DNA from 2 places in the Cytobacillus sp. Hz8 genome. Region 1 is predicted to be linked to the other one. Evidence: predicted binding sites of a transcription regulator. Region 1 holds the regulator's gene; the other holds the start of a gene.
The links. The regulator Rex, encoded in region 1, represses fermentation and respiration genes when NADH is low (regulators of the CRP and FNR family bind a similar motif). The targets are predictions, from matches to a motif close to TTGTGAAATATTTCACAA.
Positions count from the first base shown of each region.

Region 2: a site for Rex is predicted at 1,766-1,783, ahead of ACE38V_RS04515 (cytochrome c oxidase subunit 2A). Genes of this name have one in related genera too.

Region 1 is NZ_JBHKFI010000015.1:104,585-110,858, forward strand. It holds gene groL (chaperonin GroEL) at 1-1,258, opposite strand, end outside; gene groES (co-chaperone GroES) at 1,311-1,595, opposite strand; gene ACE38V_RS16935 (CPBP family intramembrane glutamic endopeptidase) at 1,974-2,705, shown strand; gene ACE38V_RS16940 (YdiK family protein) at 2,706-2,912, shown strand; gene ACE38V_RS16945 (redox-sensing transcriptional repressor Rex) at 2,966-3,616, opposite strand; gene moaC (cyclic pyranopterin monophosphate synthase MoaC) at 3,636-4,130, opposite strand; gene ACE38V_RS16955 (ABC transporter ATP-binding protein) at 4,259-6,193, shown strand.
Region 2 is NZ_JBHKFI010000002.1:294,788-301,061, forward strand. It holds gene ACE38V_RS04505 (b(o/a)3-type cytochrome-c oxidase subunit 1) at 1-921, opposite strand, end outside; gene ACE38V_RS04510 (cytochrome c oxidase subunit II) at 921-1,397, opposite strand; gene ACE38V_RS04515 (cytochrome c oxidase subunit 2A) at 1,422-1,568, opposite strand; gene ACE38V_RS04520 (chemotaxis protein CheX) at 2,200-2,655, opposite strand; gene ACE38V_RS04525 (type III polyketide synthase) at 3,028-4,119, shown strand; gene ACE38V_RS04530 (isoprenylcysteine carboxyl methyltransferase family protein) at 4,116-4,679, shown strand; gene ACE38V_RS04535 (dynamin family protein) at 5,078-6,274, shown strand, end outside.

The sequences.
Region 1 (6,274 bases):
CGTTTAGAAGTGCAACTCCACCACCGGATACGATCCCTTCTTCAACAGCCGCACGAGTTGAGTTCAATGCGTCTTCGATACGAAGTTTGCGTTCTTTTAATTCTGTTTCAGTTGCAGCACCTACTTTGATAACCGCAACACCGCCAGCTAATTTAGCAAGACGTTCTTGTAATTTTTCACGATCAAATTCAGAAGTCGTTTCATCTAATTGAATGCGGATTTGGTTTACACGGCCTTGGATAGCCTCTGATTCACCAGCACCTTCTACGATTGTTGTATTTTCTTTTGTCACAACAACTTTAGCAGCGCGTCCTAATGAAGAAATCGTTGCAGACTTAAGTTCACGTCCTAGTTCTTCAGTGATGACTTCCCCGCCAGTTAAGATAGCGATATCTTCAAGCATAGCTTTACGGCGATCCCCGAATCCAGGAGCTTTAACAGCTACTGCATTGAATGTTCCGCGAAGTTTGTTTAATACTAAAGTGGAAAGAGCCTCCCCTTCAACATCTTCGGCAACAAGTAATAATGGCTTACCTTGTTGTACAACTTGTTCAAGAACAGGAAGTACTTCTTGGATATTGGAGATTTTCTTATCAGTAATTAAGATGTATGGATTTTCAAGAACAGCTTCCATTTTGTTTGTATCAGTTACCATGTAAGCTGAAGTGTATCCACGATCAAATTGCATACCTTCTACTACATCAAGTTCAGTTGTGAATCCTTTTGATTCTTCAATTGTGATAACACCATCGTTACCAACGCGCTCCATTGCTTCAGCAATAAGTTGGCCTACTTCTTCATCAGCAGCAGAAATGGCTGCAACTTGAGCGATAGAAGCTTTGCCTTCGATTGGTTTAGAGATTGCCTTTAATTCTTCAACAGCGGTTACCACTGCTTTTTCAATACCTTTACGGATACCCATTGGGTTAGCACCAGCAGTAACGTTTTTAAGACCCTCACGAATCATCGCTTGTGCAAGAACGGTAGCAGTCGTTGTACCATCTCCAGCTACATCGTTTGTTTTGCTTGCAACTTCAGCAACAAGCTTTGCACCCATGTTTTCAAATGCATCTTCTAATTCGATTTCTTTTGCAATGGTAACACCATCATTTGTAATTAATGGAGAACCAAATTTTTTCTCAAGAACCACATTGCGTCCTTTAGGTCCAAGAGTAACTTTAACCGCATCAGCAAGCGCGTCTACACCACGAAGCATAGAACGGCGAGCTTCTTCACTAAATTTAATTTCTTTAGCCATTATTAAAAAACCTCCTATAAATTTGATTTATATCTGTTGAACGTTCGTATAATTAGCCGATTATAGCAAGGATGTCATTTTCGCGTAGAATTAAATATTCTTTACCGTCGTATTTCACTTCTGTTCCAGAGTATTTTGAGAAGATAATTCTGTCATCAACAGAAACTTCAAGTGCAACACGTTCACCGTTTTCTAGAACTCTTCCAGATCCAACAGCAACGACGATACCTTCTTGAGGCTTCTCCTTCGCTGTATCTGGTAAAACAATACCGCTTGCAGTTTTTTCTTCTGTTTCAACAAGCTCAATGACAATACGATCACCTAGTGGCTTTAACAAGTGAAACAACCTCCTCAAATAATATGTAAATTTTATTATTAGCACTCTCTTCGATTGAGTGCTAACACATTTATTATATTAAAGAATCTGAAAAAAATTTGCAAGTAAAAAGCCATATTTTTTTCAAATTTACTTATGATCTTAAACACTTACAAGTATGTACTGCATTTGCTTATTTATCCAGCATTTTGGAAAAAGCAAACAGAAATTTAATCATTCTGAAATATAGTTTAAAATGTCTTCCATTTGAAACAAAGGGCAATTTATTAGTAGAATGAGAATAAAGTGAAATTCGATGCTGCTCATATTTTACTAACAACTGGGTACCCAATGATCAGCTTATTATTATAGGAGAAACGAAAAAGGAGACAAATCATTTTGAAAAAAGAATACTGGCTTATCATCATCGCCTACATAATCATGCAGTTTTCAAGCTTTATCGGCGTTCCATTCATTTCATTAATGGGAGAGGCTTTAGGAATCAGTCAGAGAAAATTGCAAATATATTCAGTATCCATTTGGCTTGTTATCAGCTTCGCCGTTACTTTAGTGATTGTTTTATTCTTATTAAGAAAGGAAATGCTACACTATAATAGAAACAAACCTTTGGCACCTGTAAGCAACTCGATTTTATGGGCAGTTGGAGGTGTATTTTTAGCCCTTTTCGCTCAAGGAATTGCAGCAAGAATTGAAAGCCTCCTCGGCATCGAAATGGGTTCAGAAAATACGCAGCAAATCATCCATTTAATCAATACTTACCCGATTGTTATTCTTGTCACTTCCATCATTGGACCGATGTTGGAGGAAATTGTTTTTCGAAAAATCATTTTCGGTTCCCTACATAAACGATTTAATTTCCTGATATCGGCACTAATTAGTTCCATTATTTTTGCTTTAGCACATGGAGAGCCTGAGCACATCCTTTTATATTCAGCAATGGGTTTTACCTTTGCATTTCTTTATGTCAAAACAAATCGCATTCTTGTACCGATGTTTGCTCATGTGGCGATGAATACATTTGTGGTTTTAGTTCAATCCATTTATAAGAATGACCTCGAAAGAATGATACATGATGCGGAAAAAATTCAAGGTTTTATCGGAGGACTTTAAATGAGGCAATCACCCCTTTATTCCGGGATCTTATATATATTCTTGGGGATATTATTCATCTTTTTTGCTATTCAAAATATCCAAGAAGATGGACAGTGGCGGTTTTTCACTTACCTGCTCGTAATATTAGCCACCTTTGATTTAGGATCAGGCATTAGAATGATCTCCTTTCACTTTAAAATTAAAAAAATTCAAAATCGAAAATAATAAAAAGCGGCTTATTTTATGAAGACGATTCATTAAAAATAAGCCGCTTTTCTTTAGTCTTGTTTCCCATTTGGGTAATGTTTCAAAAAATAGACTAATGATTGCAGTTCTACTGCTAAATCGATATGATGAATACGAATGGAAGAAGGTACTGTTAACCTGGCAGGAGTAAAGTTAAGAATTCCCTTTACATTCACTTTTGCCAAACGATCCGTGATCGATTGTGCAACAGGTGCTGGAATCGTTAAGATGACAACTTGAATGTCTTCGTCTACCAAAACCTTCTCTAAATCATCCATATGATAGACAGGGATATCCCCAATTTTCGTTCCAACCTTGGACGAATCAACATCAAAGGCTACTTCAATTTTCGTATTGTTATTTTTCAAAAAATTGTAATTTAAAAACGCCGTACCTAAATTACCCACCCCAATTAAGGCAACCTTTGTTAATTCATCCTGATCCAAGGTTTTACGAAAAAAGGATAGAAGATAATTGACGTTGTAGCCATAACCTTTTTTCCCTAATGCACCAAAATAGGAAAAATCCCGGCGAATCGTCGCAGAATCCACCTTCACCGCTTCGCTGAGTTCTGAAGAAGAGACTCTTTGCTTGCCAGATGAGTGTAGGTTTTTTAGAAACCGATAATATAACGGCAATCTTTTCGCAGTCGCTTGTGGGATTTTCATCGTACCATTACTCACTTCTTTTCCCCCCAATCATTTAAATTTTCTCTTTTCTTTTGTAGTCGCCACTCTTTCCACCAGATTTCTCAAGTAAATAAGTCTCTCCAATTATCATCCCTTTATCTAAGGCTTTGCACATGTCATATACGGTTAAGGCACACACAGATGCGGCTGTTAACGCTTCCATTTCTACACCTGTATTTCCCTTCGTTTTCACTGTGGCAATCATAACAAGCCTATAATTTTCTTCAGCTTCCTCTTCCCAGTGAAAAGCAATATCGACACCTGTTAATGGTATTGGATGACACATTGGGATGATTTCCCATGTTTTTTTGCAGGCCATTATCCCTGCTACTTGAGCAACTGCGAGAACATCACCTTTCTTGATTTGATTATTCGTAATCCCATTATAGATTTCTTGATTGACTATAATACTTGACTGCGCTTTGGCAATACGAATTGTTTCGGGCTTATCCCCTACATCCACCATTTTGGCTCTGCCTTCTTCATTAAAATGGGTAAATTTCAAAATATCAACACCTCACTTAGAATGATACACTATTTTTTCCCTACTGTGTATTAACATTGTACATTTATTCACAAATATTGATGAACATTGACGAATACGTTACACTATCTCTAGATGCAGGGGTGAAAGAGATGATTTTATTACAAGTTAATGGGTTAACTAAATATTACGGAGCTGACCTTATTTTATCGAATATAAAGCTTGAAGTCCAAACGCGCGACCGCATTGCCTTAGTAGGCCGAAACGGCGCGGGTAAATCAACATTATTAAAAATGATTGCTGGAAAAATGTCCTATGATGCTGGCGAAGTGATAAAGCCAAAGGACGTTTCCATTGGCTATTTAGCACAAAATACTGGGCTAGAATCAGAATTATCAATTTGGGATGAGATGCTGACTGTTTTTCAACAGGTAAGAGATTTAGAACAAGATCTTCGAAGATTAGAGGAAAAAATGGCAAATCCCGCTATTTATGATAACAATACAGAATATGAACGAATCATAAAAGAATATGATACACTCCAAGTGAAATTTAAAGAAATGGGAGGTTATCAGTATGAGGCCGATATCCGCTCTATCTTACATGGGTTGAATTTCCAAACCTTTGATTATTCCACCAAAATTGCCAGTCTTAGCGGCGGACAGAAGACACGTTTAGCTCTTGGGAAGCTTCTCCTTACAAAACCCGATATCTTAATCTTGGACGAGCCTACCAACCATTTAGATATTGAAACCCTGTCTTGGCTTGAACAGTATCTGCAAAGCTATGATGGTGCAATATTAATTGTTTCACATGATCGCTACTTCCTAGATAAAGTAGTGAACCAAGTATATGAGATTTCGCGAAAACATATTAGTAAGTTTAAAGGAAATTATAGCGCTTATTTGGATCAAAAAGCGGAGAATTTCGAAAGAGACATGAAGCTTTATGAAAAACAGCAGGACGAGATTACAAAACTTCAGGAATTTATACAACGAAATCTTGCTCGCGCCTCGACAACTAAGAGAGCTCAAAGCAGACGAAAAATGCTTGATCGCATGGAAGTCATGGACCGGCCTTTAGGGGATGAAAAATCAGCCTCTTTTGGTTTTGACATTGAAAAGCAAAGTGGAAATGAAGTCCTAAATATGCATTCCTTATCAGTAGGCTACCATTCGGAAAAGGTATCAGAGAATATCTCCTTCCGTATCACAAGAGGAGAGAGCATTGCCCTTGTGGGTCCAAATGGAATTGGAAAATCCACACTTCTCAAAACGATTGTGAAAAAACTTTCTCCTATCTCTGGAGAAATTCATTACGGTTCTAATGTATTTATTAGCTATTACGATCAAGAGCAAGCTAACCTAACTTCGAATAAAAGGGTCCTTAATGAACTTTGGGATGATTATCCGAATAAAAATGAAAAGGACATCCGTACAGTACTCGGCAACTTTCTTTTTACTGGGGACGATGTCTTAAAAACGGTTTCCACTCTAAGTGGCGGAGAAAAAGCTAGACTCTCCCTAGCTAAATTAATGATGCAAAAAGGAAATTTCTTAATTTTGGACGAACCAACCAACCATTTGGATTTAGATAGCAAGGAAGTGTTAGAAAATGCCCTTGTGGATTATCCTGGAACAATCCTTTTTGTTTCACATGACCGATATTTTATCAACCGCATTGCCACAAAGGTCTTAGAGCTTGATGCAGGTGGTGCAACGGAATACTTAGGCGACTATGATTATTACCTTGAAAAAAAACAAGAGCAAGAGGAACTAATGGCTTTAGAGCAACTTGAACAAACAAAAAATGACTCCTCTACAGCTACTCCATTAGAAAAAAATAGTTATCAACAGGATAAAGAAGCGAAAAAATTAGAACGCCAACGTAAAAGACGTTTAGAAGAAATCGAAAAAAGGATTGAAGAATTAGAGAGCTTCCTTAGCCAAAATGAAGAACTTTTATGCGATCCCGAGATTTACCAAGATCACGAAAAGGTACTCGCGATCCATAAAGAGAATGAAACCTATCAAGCTGAGCTTGATTCTCTTATGGAGCAATGGACTGAACTAGTTGAAGATGAATAATATCCACAATAAAAGGTCTAACGTCTTAATATCACGTTAGACCTTTTCCACAATTTTATGCACAAACAAAATCTCTTTATA
Region 2 (6,274 bases), on a different contig from region 1:
AGAGAAAGCAGTCATTAAAGAAGGAATAACAACTAAGAATGTTAAAATTACTTGTAAGAACTTCCAAGCTGGATCAATCCCTGGTTCCAATAACTGATGGTGGAAACCTACAGGAATTGAGAACAATAGGAATAAGATAAAGGACATACGTGCTAAAGAATCAGAGAAAATTTTACCACCGATAACTTTTGGAATAATAACATACCAAGCCATATAAGCTGGAAGCAACCAGAAGTATACAAGTGGGTGTCCAAAATACCAGAATAATGTACGGCTGACACCAACATTAACTGTATCCACTAAACCTAAAGACCAAGGTAATAATTGAATTAATACAGTAGCTGCGACACCTAATGTAGCAACATCCCATAGTACCGTATTAACAACTGCCATAAATGTAAGTAATGGACTAGGTTTTCCAGGGTTGTTTTTACGCCATCTTACATAACCCATAATAATGGCTGCACCATCAATCCAGCTTCCTACTACGACAAGTGTTAAACCTAGGTAGTATAAAAAGTGAGCTTGAAGAGGTGCATAAAATGTATAAAGAACAGAAGCTTTATTTAATAGAATCATTACAGCAGCCATTGCTGTACCGATTGTCATAACCCAGAATCCAATCCATCCAGCTAAACGCTGACCATTGGAATAGGTGCCAGATGTACGGCTAACTCCTGAGTGTTGGAATCCAAAAATAAAGAATGTTGTTAAAACAAGTGCTAAAATGACACCATGAACGGTTAAAATTTGATAATATCCAATTCCAGCTGGTAATGTTACTTTACCAGTACGGACTAAAACTTGTAATAGTCCGGCAATACCGCCTATTGCTAAGGCAATGAATGCCACATAAAAGTGAGCCATTGCTAATTTTCCATCACGGCGGTCAACCTTTAGGGTAGCTGTAGGGCTAAGCATTATTTAACCACCTCGATTTTTGAAGTCATCATGTGGTGACCAGAACCACAATATTCATTACATAGAATTAAGAATTCACCAGTCTTATTAAATGTTGCTACGTGTTCACTAATATATCCTGGTTCAAGCATCATATTAATATCAGTACCGGCTACTTCAAAACCATGCATAACATCTTTTGATGTTGCAATGATTTTTACTTTTGCCCCTTTTGGTATTTGAACATTTCCAGGATTATAAGCGAATGCTTGTGCTGTAAATACAAGCTCATAGTCCCATTCTTTTCCTTCCACTTTATGTAATCCTGGTTTATTGAATGGTGCTGTTGTATCGACTTTTTCTGAATCGATGGTTTTTAAACAGCTAGGTGGCTGATTTCCAAGATAGAATGCGCTTACTCCAAGTACTGTTAAGAACACGAGAAGGGCACCTATTCCGAAAATAAGCCAAATTTTTTCAAATTTATGCATATGCATAGCTTAATTTCCCCTTTCTATTTGTTAGAGACGATCTAAGAATAAGAAATAAACTCCAACCCATACCGCTACTAGGAAGAATCCTAATAAGAAAACGGATGCCATCGTTCCCTTAAGTGAGGAACTATCTTCAACTTCTGTTTTTGTTTTGTTGCTAAGTTCCGTTTTCACTTTTCTTCACACTCCCCTCTTATTTTTGAAATAAATAAATAATTACATTTTCATAATACCGAACAATTAGAAAGATTCCATTAGGGTTTCATGTATTTCACAAATTGTTCATTAATCGATTTAACACTATGTTAATGTTAGAAAATTGATATAGCAGTGATGAATGTCACAAAAACAGGTTTTTAAATGTGAAGAAATTGTGAAGTGATGCATGAATGTAGGCGATAAACCATTGATATTCCTCGATAGAGGATAAACTATCCCAGAATAATAGAATCACGTTAATTTAGTACAATTTTAGGAAAATTACAAAATAAATTTGGACAAAATATGAACATATTGATCGTCACGTTTTTAAATTTGACATCATAAATTAAATGAATAAACACAATAGTTTTGAGAAAAGCGAGTGGTAAAAATGCTAAAATACTACTGTGAACATTGCAAAACTTTATATAATGGTGAAATGATTTGTACAAATTGTGGGTTATTGGCCAAGCAAAGAATATGGATAGAGGTTCAAGAGCATAAAAAAAATAACCATCTAGATGATGATTATGGGGAAATATATTAAGATTCTATATAAACAATAGCAACCTAGGAATTGTTTTATCCAGGTTGCTATTTGTGGTTATTTCATTTCAATCATTAAAATAACTTCGAGTATTAGTTTACTCTCTATTTGAATAGGGAGTCGAAACGCCTTTTTAAAGCCATACACCTTGGTTTGACCAACTAATACGGTAGGTGGAGTAATATCCATTTCAAAACCTTTTTGTGAAATGGAAGTTGAGAGATTTCCTGCAATCATGTTACCAAGCTCTCCAGCAAAGGATTCAAGCATTTCTCCTTCAAGTTTCATTCCAAACATACTTTCACCGATGTTGCTGAAAATAGTTTCGTCACCATTTATGATGATTCTTCCTCTTAAGTCTCCTGTCATTCCAATTAAAACCCCGATAGAATGTTGTGTAAATGGCTGCGTAAATAAAGAGGGCTTATCAATCGTTACTTCAAAAGGCAATACGGCCTTCACTGAATCGATGGTGCTATTTAGAACATCTGTTATGTATTTCGATAATGTCATGAATTATTACCCCCTACTTTGTTACCAATAATCTTAACATATCTTTATTTTAAAGAGTGTAAATGATTTGAAAAAATATTAAAATATTTAACATAATTGTTATTTTTATATAAGAAAAGTTATGTGAAATTTAACACAGAATGATCCTTCCAAAAAATGAATTGGAAATGATTAAATAATGAAATGGAGAATAAGTATAAATATAATAGGTTATGCACAGCAACATCCTTCAAAACATGATGGAAGTAAGCTTTTTTGGGCTTTCTTCCTTTTTTATTGCCTTCTAAAGGATCAATATATTATAGGATAAGGAGAATAATTGAGGATTGTGTAGGTAAATGCTAAAGGAAAAAGAGAAAAGGTGATGATATTTTGCCTACTATCGTATCCGTCGCAGAAGCCCTTCCTCACTTTGAACTTAAGCAAGCTGCAGTACTTGATTTTGCGAGGGAATTATTTTCTGAATCATTTAAGGACATTGAACGACTTTTGACAGTTTTTCAAAATGGCTGTATTGAAAAAAGGTATTTTGTAAAAGAATTATCATGGTTTAAGGAAGAACATTCTTTTGCAGAAAAAAATAACGCATATATCGAATCGGCCATCAATCTAGGTTCGAAGGCGATCCTAAATTGCTTGAGGAATCCCCATTTTTTAGCTAGAGAAATAGCCTGTGAAGAAATTGATGCAATATTTTTTATATCTAGTACTGGCATTGCTACACCAAGTATTGAAGCAAGAATAATGAACATTCTTCCCTTTTCTGAAGAGACAAAAAGAATTCCAATTTGGGGTCTTGGTTGTTGCGGTGGGGCATCAGGATTATCACGTGCTTATGAATATTGTCGGGCATATCCTGGGTCGAAGGTTATTGTTCTTTCAGTTGAAATATGCAGCTTGACCTTTCAGCGAAATGATCTTTCGAAAAGCAATCTTATTGGAACCTCTTTGTTTGCCGATGGAGTGGCATGCTGTTTAATTGTTGGGGATGAGGTTAATATGAATGAATGGTGCCAATTGACCGCATATCCTAAGATTATCGCAACAAGGTCTGTAACAATGAAAAACTCACTCGATGTGATGGGGTGGGATGTTCGTAATGAAGGATTATATGTTATTTTTTCAAAAGACATCCCATCGATTATTGAAAAATGGCTTCGACCCAATGTCCAGCAATTTCTTGAAAATGAAAAAATATTAATAGAAGAAATTCAACATTTTATCGCTCACCCGGGAGGAAAAAAGGTTTTGGAAGCCTATCAACATTCATTGAAGTTTCCTAGCCAAATGACAGATGAATCATTTCATGTTTTAAAAAACTATGGAAATATGTCTTCTGCGACGATTCTTTATGTTTTAAAACAATTCTTGGCAAAAGGAAGGGGAGGAGAGCTTGGATTGGCAACTTCCTTAGGACCAGGCTTTAGTTCAGAAATTTTGTTATTAAGGTGGGAAGATCTTTGATTTTTGTTTGTTTCTTACTTGTTCTTTTGATACAAAGAGGGATTGAACTAATCTTGGCGAGAAAAAATGAAATTTATTTAAAAAATTTGGGGGCTATAGAACTTGGCAGAAGACATTATCCAGTAATTGTGGCCGTTCATGGATTATTCTTTGTATCGCTTAGTCTGGAAGTATATTTCTATCAAAAGGAAATATCGAATATATGGCCATACATACTCACCTTTTTCCTGCTAACACAATCAATCAGGATATGGGTGATTAAATCTCTTGGTCCATTTTGGAATACAAAAATCATTGTATTACCGCAAGCTACGGTCATGAAAGGCGGTCCTTATCAATTAATAAAGCACCCAAATTATGTGGTCGTTTCTCTTGAGTTTATTCTCATCCCATTTCTTTTTAATGCTTATCTAACCGCCATTCTCTTTTCCTTTCTTAATGCAATGATTTTAAGTATTCGTATACCTGCCGAAGAGAATGCATTGAGAAAATGGACGGAATATGAGGTGGAATTTTCCGCGAAAAGTCGCTTTCTTCCTAGTTTATTAAAAAAAATATGACAATTTCAACAGTTTATTGAAAATGATTATCGTTCGTGATAAAATTCTTCATGTAGATGAAAATAATTCTCACTATTCAAATAAAAGGATGGTGTTACATATGGTAGCTGCTTTTATTATTTGCACAGTTGTTGCCTATTCCTTTGTAATGAAGCATGTATTATCACGTGTCTTAAAACCTCAGGACCATACAATCTAAATAACCACTAGAAAGGCTGATTCTGTTTGTGGAATCAGCTTGTTTCTTTTTATCTCCTTTTAAAACAAGTTCCACTTTTTAAAATACTAATAGGAATTATCATCTTTATCCATTAAAATAAGGGATATGGGGAAAAGTTTGTAATTTTCTGTCTAAAAATAAAAACTATAGAATTTAACATAACAAAGGGGTATTTTGAATGGTTCAAACAATAAGCGAGCTAGATAGAGCTGAATTGTTAGAAAGAATAGTGGCTTTTTATACCTATTTCAACGAGAACAATGATGTTATATCTGCAAAAAAAGTAAAACAATTAGGACAAAAGCTAAATGACGGCGAATTTGCGATTTGCTTTTGCGGTCATTTTTCTGCGGGCAAATCCAGTATGATTAATCGAATTATCGGAGAAAATTTATTGCCTTCTAGTCCGATTCCAACAAGTGCAAACCTTGTAAAAATAAAGATTGGCGAGGAATATGCAAAGGTATTTTTTAAAAAAGGAAATCCAAAACTATATCCAGCACCATATGATTTTGCAAAGGTGAAATCGTTTTGTAAGGATGGCGATCAAATTCAAGCTATTGAAATTAGCCATGCTTCTGAAATATTGCCAATGGAAACGGTCATATTGGACACACCAGGTATTGATTCAACAGATGATGCTCACCGAATTGCAACGGAATCTGCCTTACATCTTGCCGACCTTGTTTTTTATGTGATGGACTATAACCATGTTCAATCAGAATTGAATTTTCTCTTCACGAAAGAATTAACCCGTGTAGGAAAAGAGGTTTATTTAGTTATTAATCAAGTTGATAAGCATCGGGAAGAGGAGCTGAGTTTTGCCGATTTTCAAAGGAGTGTAGAAGATTCTTTTGCTTCATGGGGGGTTAAGCCGGCATCTATCTTTTATACTACACTAAAGGAACCAAACCATCCTTTAAATCAATTTGCTGAGTTAACCCTTTTTATTCATGAATCCATCGCGAAACGGAAGGAGTTACTACCGAAATCTGTTTATTATTCCTTAAAAAAAGTTTCGGATGAACATCTATCTTCACAAGCTGAGTGTCATTTTAATGAAGTTGAACGGATTGAAGAGTTGCTTTCGACAAGTGAAATCAATCAAGAGTCAATTAGAAAATCTTATCAAGAATATCAGGAAGAATTAGAGGCGGTACAACAGTCACTTTCTGAAAAGGAAAATGGGCTGAGAGAAGAAATCGAAAAAATATTAAACAATGCATACCTAATGCCCTTTCAAACAAGGGAATTAGCGGAAAAATACTTAGTAGCAGTACAACCTGATTTTAAGGTGGGGCTGTTCTTTTCCAAGCAAAAAACAGAAACTGAGAGGCAAGAAAGGCTACAAGCTTTTTATGAGGATTTTCAAGAT